One region of the Alteromonas sp. ABD4_190 genome, then DNA from elsewhere that is predicted to be linked to it. Evidence: predicted binding sites of a transcription regulator. Region 1 holds the regulator's gene; each other region holds the start of a gene.

Region 1 (4,827 bases):
CAGCTCTTCAATGGCAGCAAGTGCATCGACCGCGTCATCACCATCGACAATAACATCTACCTGTTCGCCTTGGTGACTTTCCAGCATCATCAAGCCTAAGACGCTGCTTGCATCGGCTTCTTTATCGCCTTTTTTTAAAATGATTTTGGCATCGAACTGATTAGCAAGCTGAACCAATTGCGTGGCTGCTCTCGCGTGTAAGCCGAGTTTATTGACGATGGTAAGCGTTTTTTGAATAGTCATTACTGGTTCAACTCTCTGTGACGAATTTGAACATCAGGATGTATTTCGCTGAAGGTTTTCGACAAGGTTTGGGCAATATAGACAGAGCGGTGTTGGCCGCCAGTGCAACCGATAGCCACAGTCACATAGCTTCTATTGTTGCGCTCTAAGTGAGGAAGCCATGTAGTCATTAAGTTTTGAATTTGCCAAATAAATTTGGTTACTACGGGTTGTGAGCCTAAAAATACTTCCACGGGGGCATCTAACCCAGTTAAGTGTTTAAGGTCTGGCTCCCAATGGGGGTTAGGTAAAAAACGCGCGTCAAAAACGTAGTCAGCATCTTTAGGTATACCGTGTTTAAAGCCAAACGACTCAAAGACAAGAACAAGGCGTGAACTTTTCTTACCCAAAATACGTTCACGGATCAGTTCGGCGAGTTGATGTATTGTTAGCTTGTCTGTATCTAGGTACAAATCAGCGCGTTCAGTAATTGGCGCAAGAAGCGCAGACTCCGCCCTAATAGCCTCCGATAGAGACTTATTTAGCTTAGCTAAAGGGTGAAGACGGCGAGTTTCGCTAAAACGCTTAACCAGAACGTCATCGCTTGCGTCAATGTACACTATAGTCATCGACCAAGAGGATGGCAGGTAGTCTAGAATCTCTACCAAGTCGTCAGGGTTTTTGGGTAGGTTCCTAACGTCGATACTTACCGCAACTTGATCGTATTCATCAACAACAGTATGGGTGAGGGTGGGAAGCAAATTTACTGGGATATTATCAACACAGTAGTAACCTAAGTCTTCCAATGCGCGAAGTGCGACAGACTTACCAGACCCCGAACGACCACTGATTATGATCAGCTTCACCTAAATTCTCCCTTATATTCTGGTTTCATCACATACGAGTTGTCGAATAAAGCGCCTACCTATGAGGTGTAGGCACTTATTGTTTAACTTAATGCAGAAATAATTTCGTCGCTGGTTGTTGCACGACGTATTGTTTTAATCGTTTCTTTGTCGCTTAGCTTACCGGCTACGGTAGCCAGTGTCTGAAGGTGTCCTTCGGTTTGCTCTTCGGGAACGAGAAGAGCAAAGAATATGTCTACGGGCTTTTCGTCTAGGGCATCAAAGTTGATAGCTGGTGTGCTGGTTACAACGATTGCTATTACCTTCTCAAGGCCGGCCAAGCGACCGTGAGGCAGTGCTATGCCGTTACCAATACCCGTGCTACCCATACGTTCTCGAGCCATCAAGCTATTTAGAACCGTTGCCTGGTCGATGTTATCGTTATGCTTGGCAGCGATATCAGCGATGATCTCAAGAATTCGCTTTTTACTATTACACTGAACCGCACACTCGGTGCGGTCCAGACTTACGATGGCTTGTATATCCATGCTCAATTAACTACTAATGTTTTTTCAGTTTTTCCTTATGCTTGATTACCTGCCGGTCGAGTTTATCAACCATGCTGTCAATCGCCGCATACATGTCGGTATTTTCTGAGGATGCGAATACTTCAGCGCCACTTAAATGAACAGTCGCTTCAGCTTTTTGATTTAATTTTTCAACGTTCAGGATGACATGCACATTAGAAATGTGATCAAAGTGACGTTCAAGTTTGCTGAACTTCGTATCGACATAATTACGCAAAGAGTCGGTGATTTCGACATGATGACCAGTAAGGTTGATTTGCATATTTCGTCTTCCTTATATTATTAAGCCCGTTTAGATAAGGCTTTTGCGTTGGTTCGACGGCGGGATCGATAACGATTCCCGGTATTTTGCTATTGTTCGCCGAGCGACTTTTATGCCTTGCTCGGCCAACAATGAAGCAATCTTGCTATCACTTAGCGGCTTGCTAGGATTTTCCGCAGCCACTAACTTCTTGATCAATGCACGAATCGCTGTAGATGAACACTCACCACCTGACTCGGTTGCTACGTGGCTTGAGAAGAAATACTTCAATTCAAAGATGCCACGGGGCGTATGCATATACTTCTGTGTTGTCACACGCGAAATAGTCGATTCGTGCATATCTACCATTTCTGCGACATCATTTAGCACCATTGGTTTCATCATTTCCGGGCCGTGCTCAAAAAAGCCCATTTGCTGCTGCACAATGCAATTTGCAACCTTCATCAAGGTATCGTTGCGAGATTCAAGGCTCTTTATGAACCACTTAGCCTCTTGCATGTGTGAGCGGATGAATTGTGAATCGCTACTATTCTTGGCACGGCGACTCATTGCTGCGTACGTTTGATTTACGCTTAATTTAGGCAGACTGTCGGGGTTCAGCTCAACCACCCAACGGCCATTTTTCTTGGTTACTGAGACATCAGGAATAACGTACTCAGGCTCTTTAGTAACTAAAGCACTACCTGGGCGAGGATTCAAGGTTTGGAGTAAACGCATTGCTTCGCGCAGCTGATCTTCTTTCAATCGGCTCTTACGCATTAGCGTGCGGTAGTCTTTACTGCTCAGTAAGTCTGAATATTCCTCAATAAGCTGCTTCGCTTCAGCAAGCCACGGTGTGTCTTCTGAAAACTGGCGCAATTGCACCATAAGACACTCTTGAGGTGTACGAGACCCTGAACCAATGGGGTCGAACATTTGAATGCGCTTAAGCACACATTCTATTTCGTCCATTTCGATAGGCTCTTCTAAGTCATCGTCATTAACAGCATCTAAGATATCGTCAAGGGTAACGGTTAAATAACCTGATTCGTCAATCGAATCGATGATGGCTGTAGCGATAGCGCGGTCAGTATCTGAAAAATGAGTGAGGCGCATTTGCCAAAGAAGATGTTCTTGGATGTCTTCAGTGGTTTCGCCTTGGAAGATTTGTTCATCATCGTTAGATGGGCCAGGTGCAGGCGCGGAAGAAGCCGAATAATACTCATCCCAGGTACTGTCGATAGGTAGCTCATCGGGAAGATCATTCTTCTCCAGTGCATCTCCCGCTTCTAGCGTATCGCTCGATGCAGAAGCTGTCGCTTCAGCAGCACTATCGTCACTATCGACATTGTTCTTTTCTACTTGTGGCTCGTCGTTACCTTCCTCCACTTCTAAAAGCGGGTTAGAGTCGAGCGCTTCTTGAATCTCTTGCTGAAGATCAAGCGTAGAAAGCTGCAGCAGCTTAATGGCCTGCTGTAGCTGAGGTGTCATGGTAAGTTGTTGGCTAAATTTTAGCTGTAAAGATGGTTTCATCTACGTCTTATTTAAATGCTCTAAATTAAATATACCAGAGCGAAACTGAAAAATGACAATTCGGTTACACTAACTATAGCCTGAATTGTTCGCCTAGGTATACGTCCCTTACTTTTTGATTACTTAAAACCTGTTCCGCAGTTCCTTGCGCAATAAGCTCGCCATGACTCACAATGTACGCTTTTTCGCAAACGTCCAATGTTTCGCGTACGTTATGGTCCGTGATAAGGATACCAATACCCCTATCTCGCAGATGCTGTATTATCTTCTTTATATCATTAACTGATATTGGATCAACACCGGCAAATGGTTCGTCTAACAAAATAAATTGTGGTTTTGCTGCCAGAGCTCGGGCAATCTCTACGCGACGCCGCTCTCCCCCGGACAAACTCATCCCCGTACTATTACGTATATGGTTGATATTAAATTCATCAAGTAGGGCGTCTGCTTCTTCTTCTTGCTGTTGTGAATTTAAATCTTTACGGGTTTGCAAAATGGCCATGATATTTTCATGTACCGTAAGCTTCCTAAATATTGATGCCTCTTGCGGGAGGTAGCCTATACCGCGGCGTGCGCGCTCATGCATTGGCTGGTGAGTAAGCTCATTATCATCAATTTCGATCTTGCCTTTGTCTAAGTTGACTAAGCCTACAATCATGTAAAAAGTGGTGGTCTTACCAGCGCCGTTAGGGCCGAGAAGACCAACAATTTGACCGGTAGACACTGAAAGGCTTACATCGCGAACAACCTGTCGCGATTTATACGATTTAGCAAGGTTTTTAGCGCTCAAAGTTGCCATTGCTATTCATTGTCCTCGTTGTCTTTCTTAGACGATGTTTTACGAATGGTGTCAGGAGTAAACACTGTGGTTACACGACCTTCACCATCTTCACCGGCACCACCCGTTGCAAGCAATTGTTCAGTAATCATATCGAACGTAATCTTATCACCTTGTACTTTACTGGTATCTTGCTGTAGCTCAGCATTACCCGCCAGAGAAATAGTGCGATTAATTACTTCATAGCGAATTTCATTGGCTTTCGCTGATACCGGTGTACCGTCTTCTAGTGATTGAGAATAGCTTGCAGGGTTGCCACGGGCGATAAATATTTCACGGCCGCTGCCATCTGTAGCTATTACTTCTACTTCATCAGCTTCGATTAGGAGTGAACCTTGGGTAATAAGTACATCTTCCTTGTACAGCGCGGTTTTGTTTTTACCATCAATAAACTGGGTGTTTGACCCTATCTTAATGGGTTGTGAAAAATCTTCTTCACTGGCTATTACCGCACCGCTAGCGATGGCAAGTAGAAGGCTAGTTGCTAGGGGAATAAGTCGTTTGTACATGATCTAAAAGCTCGTATTCTTGTGTGCGTAAATTCGCGTTAAACCCATTGCT
Region 2 (4,827 bases), 2.0 Mb from region 1:
AGCGCTCCTAGACACCCTTTTGCTAGGTAACTATAACGTGGTTGCTGCCGATTGCGCGGAACAAGCATTGATGATGCTATCGTCACAGAATGTGGATCTGGTGGTTAGTGATATTCAAATGGGAGAAATGAGTGGCTTAACGCTGCTAAAAAGCATTAAAGCTAAATACCCTAATATGCCTGTGCTGTTAATGACGGCCTACGCCACTATTGATGATGCGGTTCAGGCAATGCGAGATGGTGCAACTGACTACCTTTCAAAGCCTTTTGCGCCAGAAGTATTACTTAACTTAGTGGGGCGCTACGCGCCTGCACAAAAAATTGAATCACGTACTCCAATCGTAGCTGACCCTTCAAGTTTGAAGCTACTTGAGCTTTCGCGGAAAGTTGCGAAGTCTGAAGCTACCGTTATGGTTATGGGCCCAAGTGGATCGGGTAAAGAGGTACTGTCTCGATATATTCATGATCAGTCACCGCGAAGCGATGCGCCTTTTGTCGCCATCAATTGTGCTGCTATTCCAGAAAATATGTTGGAAGCCACTTTGTTTGGTTACGAAAAAGGGGCCTTTACCGGCGCTATTCAGGCTTGTCCGGGTAAGTTCGAACAAGCTCAAGACGGCACCCTGCTACTTGATGAAATAACTGAGATGGATTTGGCACTGCAGGCTAAATTACTGCGCGTGTTACAAGAGCGTGAAGTAGAACGCCTTGGCGGCCGAAAAAACGTTAAACTTAATGTGCGAGTTATTGCTACGAGTAACCGAGATTTAAGAAAAGCGGTAGATGCAGGCGAATTCAGAGAAGACTTATACTACCGCTTAAATGTTTTCCCAATCGAGTGGCGGCCCCTAGCTCAACGTCCAGGCGACATTGTACCTCTCGCAGAGCATCTCGTGCAGCGTCACGCCAGTTCACAGGGTTTGGGTACCATCAGATTAAGTGCTGCTGCACGCAATAAATTGTCGCAATATAGCTGGCCAGGAAACGTTCGAGAATTGGAGAACGTGGTTCAACGCGCGCTTATTCTTTGTGAAAACAATGAAATAGATGCTAGCGATCTAATGATTGACGAAGACATGTCGGCCCCGCTTGAAGTTGCACAAGAGCAGGTTGAAGACAACAAATTGGGCTCGGAGCTTCGTTATCAAGAGCACCAAATTATTCTTGATACCTTGGTATCTTGTAATGGTAAGCGCAAAGACGTAGCAGAAAAGCTAGGTATAAGCCCTCGTACCCTACGTTATAAACTAGCGCGTATGCGTGAAGATGGTATTGAAGTGCCAGCCTAAGGTATCGATGACCTCAATATTATCTACCTAAACCTTAATAAAGTGTATCCTCATTATCCGTCGCCTCTGTAGTGAAAAAGGCGGCGGTTTTTTGTTACTCACATTAAAGCAAACGCCATAAATTTGGCTTACCCTCTCATTTTCCCTGTATCTGTCTGATATTAAATGGTTTTTAAAGTTGGCAAGCCCTTTGCTAAATCCCTTCTATACATAAGTTATACGCCGATATTCAGACGGTTTTTAAAGAAACGCTAGGAGTGGTTATGGACGTTAAAGCCAATAGTTTGTATCAAGAAATGCAGAACATGATTGGGCAAACTCGTCTTCAAGTTAATGAGCCTCAACAGCAGCCGCTTAGTGAAGTTAATAGCTCGGCAAGTGATTTCTCGACCATGCTTAAGAATGCGGTTGATGGTGTAAATGGCATGCAGCTCGAATCAAAAGATGCACAGCAACGGTTTGAAATGGGCGACCCAAGTTTAAGTTTAGCGCAAGTTATGCTGACGAAAGAAAAGGCGGGTATTGCTTTTGAAGCCACTGTTCAAGTACGTAACAAAGTACTTGAAGCCTATAAAACAATAATGAATATGCCGGTGTAGGTGGAGTAGGTTATGGCTGAAGCTACAGGTACAAACCTTACGGTTCCTGATCAAAATCAAGCAGTGGACAATGAGCCAGAAAACAAATCTGGTTTTATGGATACGTTAGGCAGTGCAGATATGATGCGCCAAATGGCTCTTGTGGTTGTTTTGGTCATCTGCGTTGCCATCGCAATCTTTATTCTTATCTGGTCGCAAGAACCTGATTATCGCCCCCTTGCGAAAATGGAAACCCAAGAGCTTATTGAAACTCTCGATTATATGGACGCAAACCAAATCGACTATAAGCTTGAGGGCAATATTGTTTATGTAAGAAGTGACGAATTTCAAAATATCCGTTTGGGCATGACCCGCCAAGGGTTAACCAAGGCCTCTGATGCTGGTACCGATATCATTATGCAGGATATGGGGTTTGGTGTTAGCCAGCGTGTTGAAATGGAACGTTTAAAACACGCCCGCGAGCAACAAATTGCTGCAACCATTGAAGATATCGCCAGTATTCAAAAAGCCCGTGTTCTTTTAGCTATGCCAAAAGAGAACGTGTTTGCACGTAGAGAGAAGAAAGCGTCTGCAACCGTTGTGCTAACGGCTAAGCGCGGTGCCGTTATTGCCGGTGAAGAGGTTGATGCGGTTGTCGATATCGTGGCATCTGCAGTTCAAAACATGGAGCCGTCTAAAGTAACAGTAACAGACAGCAATGGCCGCCTGCTTAATTCGGGTTCACAAGATTCAATGAGTGCCCGTGCCAGAAAAGAATACGAAATTGAACGTCAGCGCGAGCAAGAGTACTTAGAAAAAATCGACGCCATACTCATTCCAGTTTTGGGCATAGGTAACTACACGGCGCAAGCTGACGTTACGATGGACTTTACTGCTATGGAGCAAACCCAGCGCAGCTACAATCCTGATTTACCTGCGATTCGCAGTGAAATGATCATGGAAGAGAACAGCGTGGGTGGCGGTGTTGGTGGTATTCCTGGTGCATTGTCAAATCAGCCTCCGTTAGATTCTAATATTCCAGAAAATGCTGTGGGCGGTAATCAGCAAACTATGCCAGGGCGCACAGCGAAAGAATCGACTCGTAACTACGAGCTTGATACCACCATTAGTCATACCAAAAAGCAGACAGGTGTGATCCGCAGACTAAGTGTGTCGGTGGCAGTGGACTATGCCCAGGTTTCAGGCGAAGACGGCGCTATAACGCCAACCCCACGCAAACAAGAAGAAATTCTTAACATTCGTAGGCTTTTACAGGGCGGAATCGGCTTTGATGTAACCCGCGGCGACTCGCTAGAAGTGGTTAGCGTACCCTTTACTCGTATGGATGCAGGTGAAATTGAAGATGCGCCTTTGTGGGAACAGCCAGGATTTCTGCCAATTCTTAAGCTAGTTGTTGGTGGCTTGGTTATAATAGTACTTATCATCTTTGTAATTCGACCTATGCTGCGTCGTCTTATCAACCCTGATGAGTCTAACGAAGCAGATGAATTTGACGCTGATGAAGGCTTAGACTTAGGCGATGACACCATTAGCATGTTAACGTCTGACTTTGACGAAGGGCAGGTAGGCTTTGCGCCAGATGGCTCACTGATGCTACCTGATCTACACAAAGACGAAGATGTACTTAAAGCCGTACGTGCCCTAGTGGCCAATGAACCAGAATTATCAGCCCAGGTAGTGAAGGGCTGGTTAATGCAAGACGAGTAGTGAGATAAGATTATGGCTGAAGAACTTGCCAATGTTGAAGAACCGTCATACGACGTCAGTAAATTAGAAGGCGTAGAAAAAGCGGCCATCTTACTACTTAGCTTATCTGAGGAGGATGCGGCGCAGATATTAAAGCATCTTGAACCAAAACAAGTGCAGAAGCTGGGTTCTGAAATGGCGAAAGTGGACGATATGACGCAAACCAAAATTACGTCAGTTCACAAACACTTCATTGAAGAGATTCAGAACTACAGCACTATTGGCTTCCAGAGCCAAGACTTTGTTAAACGAGCGCTAACTGCGGCCTTAGGTGAAGACAAGGCGGCAAACCTTATCGATCAGATCCTAATGGGCAGTGGCGCAAAAGGTCTAGATTCACTGAAATGGATGGACTCTAAGCAGGTGGCGAGCATTATTCGTAACGAACACCCGCAGATCCAAACCATTGTACTGTCTTATCTAGAGCCTGAGCAAAGCGCTGAAATTTTGGCGCAATTCCCAGAAAAAGTACGTCTTGATTTGTTGATGCGTATTGCGAATCTAGAAGAAGTTCAGCCAGCAGCACTGCAAGAACTAAACGAAATCATGGAGAAACAGTTCGCAGGTCAAGCGGGAACGCAAGCGGCGAAAATGGGCGGCTTGAAGTCTGCAGCGAACATCATGAACTACTTGGATACCGCGATAGAAGGTCAGCTAATGGACGCTATCCGCGAGCAAGACGAAGAGATGAGCCAGCAAATTCAGGACCTGATGTTTGTATTCGACAACTTAGTCGATGTAGACGACAAGGGCATTCAGGCAATACTGCGCGAAGTACAGCAAGACGCGCTGCTTAAAGCCATTAAAGGCGCTGACGAAGAGCTTAAAGATAAAATTATGCGCAACATGTCCAAGCGTGCTGCTGAAATGCTTGGCGATGACTTGGAAGCGCTTGGTCCTGTTCGTATCAGTGAAGTCGAAACTGCACAAAAAGAAATTCTATCTGTTGCCCGTCGACTTTCTGACTCAGGTGAAATTATGCTTGGCGGCGGTGGCGGTGAAGAGTTCTTGTAAGCGCTCTTATGCCCTTACGGCTGCAGCCGAAGTAGAACTAGGCCTTGTAATAAATAGCCTCGAAATAAAATGTCTCTGGTAAAAAACATGTCTGGTAATAAAAATTTCAGTGAAAACGAGATAAACGAAGCTAAAGCGTGGGATCTGCCATTTGTTGATGATCCAAGGGCATCTAAAAAA
Region 3 (4,827 bases), 2.0 Mb from region 1:
GTGAACTATCCACTACGTTGGTGCTTATCGTCAGTGCCTTTATGTTTTTATTTGTAGGCGGCTGGATTGCTGAATCTGTTTTTAAACTTACTCAGCGAATGTTCATCCTTTCTCGTGACGAAACCTATGATATCACCCACATGTTTGGCGCGTGGGGTGAAGCTTTTTCTGCGGTAGGTCCAGCGGTATTGCTTTATATGGTGGTTGCTATGATAGCGGGCATTTATGGCTCTATCGCCCTTGGTGGTTTCAACTTTACTTGGGAAGGCGCGAAGCCCAAAGGCTCTAAGATGAGCCCAATTCAAGGGTTCAAGCGAATGTTCGGCACGAACGGCTTGGTTGAGTTGCTAAAATCCATAGCAAAAGTGGTGGTCATAATTGGCATGGCTATTGGGGCGTTACTGTTCTTTGAAGATGAAGCGCTCCACCTTGATATGGAGCTTTATCCGGGAAACATCTTTCACGCACTCGACATGCTCAAGTGGGCGTTTCTTATCCTGGTGTGCGGCATGATCCCCATTGCACTCATCGATGTGCCTTATCAAATGTATAAGCACAATAAAGAAATGAAAATGACCAAGCAAGAGGTTAAAGACGAGCGAAAAAATGCAGAAGGCGACCCTATGGTAAAAGGGCGTATTCGTCGCTTGCAATATCAGGCGGCAACTAAACGCATGATGCAGGAAGTCCCACAGGCAGACGTTGTTGTGACTAACCCCACCCACTTTTCTGTAGCCATTAAGTACGACGAACAGGGAATCAGAGCCCCAGTTGTGGTAGCAAAAGGGGCTGATGAATTGGCTATGCATATCAGAAAAATTGCTACCGCCAATGACGTACCTTTAATACCTTCTCCTATGCTCGCTCGTGCCATCTTTTATTCGACAGAAGTCGACGATGAAATTCCGAACGCCTTATTTATGGCGGTAGCGCAGGTGCTAGCACACGTCTATCAGCTTAAAGCACATAGGGCAGGAAAGGGTAAGCGTCCTAAACCACTTAAACGAGATTTGCCTATCCCTCCAGAATACCGTCGCTAAGTGACTATTTTACTGCGGTTTTTTTTGCCTTTTTATACTTGTCGCATACTTTTGGGCTCTATTGGTGTATGTATATGCCGCTTTGTATAAAGCTGGCACGTTAGTTGAAAACTCTATTGAAGATTTACATAAAGCGTCAATTTTCTGATAGAGAGACACCCAGCCATGCAGTTATCCGGTTATCTTCAGCGATTCGATAAAAATCAGCTGCAAAATTTTACCAGTGGTTTAGGCGCGCCTATTGTCCTTTTGGCAATCATGGGAATGGTAATACTACCCATGCCGCCGTTTTTACTCGACGTATTGTTTAGCTTTAATATTGCGCTCTCTCTCGTCATTATTTTGGTAGCGGTACTCACCCAACGCCCTGTGGATTTTGGTATTTTCCCACTTGTACTCCTAATAGCGACAGTTCTGCGTTTGGCGCTTAACGTTGCGTCTACGCGGGTTGTATTACTGTACGGCCACGAAGGGGGAGATGCGGCAGGTAAAGTGATTGAAGCCTTCGGTGCTGTGGTTATCGGTGGTAACTATGCTGTAGGTATTGTTGTCTTCGCTATCCTTCTTATTATCAACTTCAAGGTAGTAACTGCTGGTGCGGGACGTATTTCAGAAGTGAGTGCTCGCTTTACCTTGGATGCTATGCCAGGTAAGCAGATGGCAATCGATGCCGACCTTAATGCAGGCTATATCGACCAAGACCAGGCGCGTCAGCGTCGCGAAGAAATAACCGCAGAGGCTGACTTTTACGGGTCGATGGACGGTGCATCAAAGTTTGTAAAAGGCGATGCGGTTGCCGGCCTTTTTATCATGCTTATCAATATTGTTGGCGGCTTATTCATAGGCATGATTCAGCACGGTCTTTCATTTGGAAATGCCATAGAGATCTACACCATTTTGACCATTGGTGATGGTTTGGTGGCGCAGATACCTTCATTGCTACTTTCGGTAGCAACAGCGATTATCGTTACTCGAGAAAACGAAACCCAAGAAATGGGTAAAGAGATCCGTGGTCAGCTAGGAAATAATCAAGCGCTCTATATAGCATCAGGCGTGCTTTTCGTCATGGGTATCATTCCGGGTATGCCTCATATCGCATTCTTGGGTTTTTCATTTTTGATTGCGGGCTTCGCATATTGGCAGACAGTTCAAGCTAAGAAGAAAGCTGAAGAACCTCAATTGCCAGAGAATATATCAAAAGATGAAACTGTTGCACCTGAAGTTAAAGAGCTGGGATGGGACGACGTTCAGCAGGTGGATACCATTGGTTTAGAAGTGGGCTATCGCTTAATTCCGCTTGTTGATAAATCTCAAGGTGGTGAGTTGTTGACACGAATTAAAGGCGTACGTAAGAAACTATCGCAAGAGTTGGGCTTCCTTATTCCACCTGTTCATATACGCGACAACTTAGACTTAGAGCCTAACACTTATACCATCGCTATGCTCGGCGTCACTATTGGCGATTCCGTTATAAGTCATGACGAAGAGCTTGCCATTAACCCAGGGCAAGTGTTCGGAAAATTAGAAGGACGCGCTACTAAAGACCCTGCTTTCGGGCTAGATGCGGTGTGGATTAAGCCTAATAAGCGCGAGCACGCGCAAACGCTTGGATACACGGTTGTTGATGCCGCTACGGTTGTGGCGACTCATCTAAGTCAGTTACTTTCAAATAACGCCTATCAGTTACTTGGGCATGAAGAAGCGCAACAGCTTCTAGATATGCTGGCCAAACAGCACCCTAAATTGGTGGAAGGACTAGTACCAGATATTCTCCCGTTAAGTACGGTAGTGAAAGTACTGCAAACCTTATTGTTTGAGGGCGTGCCTATTCGCGATATGCGTACCATTGTACAAACGCTTAGTGAGTACGGTACACGTAGCCAAGACCCAGATGTACTGGTGTCTGCAGTGCGTATTGCCCTTAAGCGTTTAATCGTTCAGGAAATTACTCAGGGGGCAAAAGAGATACCTGTCATAACCTTGGCGCCAGAGTTGGAACAGATGTTGCACCAGTCACTTCAAGCAGGTGGCGAAGACGGTGCTGGCATAGAGCCAGGTCTGGCAGACAAGCTGCAGAAATCATTGCAGCAAGCCAGTCAGCAGCAAGAGTTAGAGGGAGAGCCTGCGGTACTCCTTACCTCTGGAATGCTACGACCCGTACTGTCTCGCTTCTTAAAGTATTCGGTTGTTGGGCTTCATGTTCTTTCTTACCAGGAAGTGCCTGATGACAAACAAATAAAAATAGTCAGTTCGGTCGGTCAATAATCTGACACTGGGTGATTGGAGAGGTTGCAATGAAAATTAGACGTTTCTTCGGCAAAGATATGCGTGAGGCGTTAAGCCAGGTTAAAGCTGAGTTGGGCAGTGACGCCGTGATCATGTCAAATCGCAAAGTTGCCGACGGTATTGAGCTTGTTGCAGCCTACGACAAAGAGCCTGAAGCTAAGCTTTTCACGCCTAAGGCGGCACCACAGACCGCTGCTAAAACGCCTGGCCAAAAGGCTGTGCCTAGCTTAAGTGAAATTATTGGCGACGATGGTCCTGATAGCTTAAAAGCCTTGTTGGAAAAGCAGCATGGTGGAAACACAGTTGCAGGCAGTTCTGCACAACCAGCACAGCCAATGTCAACGAACGCTAAGCACGCCAACGAAATTGCATCTCACTTAGATTTTTCAGAAGCGTTTATCGACGACCTTGAAACACAGTCACCAGTACAAGATGCTATCGAGCAACAGACTTTTCCTGAGCATCAAGCGTCAAGTATGGGTGAAACTTCTGTATCCCAGTCTGCTGAACTAGCTCAAATCAAAGAAGAGTTAGCTTCACTTCGCGACGTATTGCAGTATCAAGTTGCTGACCTAATGGAAGCGAAGAACAAGCGTCAAAAACCTGTTCATCAATACTTGGTCACGCGATTAACCGATATGGGTTTGAGTAGTGCACTTGCAACTCAGTTGATTAGCTATACACCGGCTCATTACAACGAACGTGACGCGTGGGTATATCTTCTTAACCTATTGGCTAATCGCATAAATGTTACCGGAAACGATATACTTAGCTCACAGGGTGCGGTTGCATTAGTCGGGCCTACTGGTACAGGTAAAACAACCACGGTTGCAAAGTTAGCCGCCCGCTACGCACAGAAATATGGTGCAGAATCGGTGGCTATGATTACTATTGATACGTATAGAATTGCAGCCTATGAGCAACTAGCGACATACGGAAAAATTATTGGCTGTACTGTGCGAAAAGCGCAAACTAGTGAAGAACTTGCAGATTTATTGTTCCAACTTCGTCATAAGCGACTAGTATTGATTGATACAGCAGGTTTTAGTCAGCGTGATAGTCGATTAATTAAGCAAATTAAGCAGTTCGATAATGGCCAAATGCCAAAAGTTAAAAAATATTTGGTAGCGCAAGCCAATACGCAATATCCGGCTTTGCAGAGAATCATTCAAGCGTATGACGATATTGAACTAAGTGGCTGTATTTTCACAAAGTTAGATGAGTGCTACTCTTTAGGAGAGGTACTTAGTGCAGCGGTTGAATACCAACTACCGGTTAGTTATGTCACCGATGGTCAAAAAGTGCCTGAAGACATTAAGATTGCAGAAGCGAAATCTTTAGTTTCCGCTGCTGCAAAGCTTTATAAAAAGTACGGTTTGAATCATACTAGTGGTAACAACGCAATTAAAACAGCATAAGCAGTATGATTGACGATCAAGCGAGTAGCTTAAGAAAAATGAAGCAATCACGGTTAATCAAAGTAATCGCCGTCACCGGTGGT

The links. The regulator sigma-54, encoded in region 1, starts transcription at its own class of promoters, with help from an activator protein. The targets are predictions, from matches to a motif close to GTTGGCACGNNNNTNGNNT.
Region 2: a site for sigma-54 is predicted at 1,466-1,484, ahead of fliE (flagellar hook-basal body complex protein FliE). Genes of this name have one in related genera too.
Region 3: a site for sigma-54 is predicted at 1,132-1,150, ahead of flhA (flagellar biosynthesis protein FlhA). Genes of this name have one in related genera too.

Annotation. Positions count from the first base shown of each region.
Region 1 is NZ_JBSWWN010000001.1:1,289,131-1,293,957, reverse strand. Features, by position in the region: gene ACXAFM_RS05695 (HPr family phosphocarrier protein) at 1-243, opposite strand, end outside; gene rapZ (RNase adapter RapZ) at 243-1,088, opposite strand; gene ptsN (PTS IIA-like nitrogen regulatory protein PtsN) at 1,172-1,615, opposite strand; gene hpf (ribosome hibernation promoting factor) at 1,629-1,916, opposite strand; gene ACXAFM_RS05675 (RNA polymerase factor sigma-54) at 1,947-3,428, opposite strand; gene lptB (LPS export ABC transporter ATP-binding protein) at 3,502-4,227, opposite strand; gene lptA (lipopolysaccharide transport periplasmic protein LptA) at 4,230-4,775, opposite strand; gene lptC (LPS export ABC transporter periplasmic protein LptC) at 4,744-4,827, opposite strand, start outside.
Region 2 is NZ_JBSWWN010000001.1:3,264,357-3,269,183, forward strand. Features, by position in the region: gene ACXAFM_RS14235 (sigma-54-dependent transcriptional regulator) at 1-1,288, shown strand, start outside; gene fliE (flagellar hook-basal body complex protein FliE) at 1,552-1,887, shown strand; gene fliF (flagellar basal-body MS-ring/collar protein FliF) at 1,900-3,594, shown strand; gene fliG (flagellar motor switch protein FliG) at 3,607-4,647, shown strand; gene fliH (flagellar assembly protein FliH) at 4,735-4,827, shown strand, end outside.
Region 3 is NZ_JBSWWN010000001.1:3,279,088-3,283,914, forward strand. Features, by position in the region: gene flhB (flagellar biosynthesis protein FlhB) at 1-1,040, shown strand, start outside; gene flhA (flagellar biosynthesis protein FlhA) at 1,206-3,305, shown strand; gene flhF (flagellar biosynthesis protein FlhF) at 3,335-4,744, shown strand; gene ACXAFM_RS14325 (MinD/ParA family protein) at 4,750-4,827, shown strand, end outside.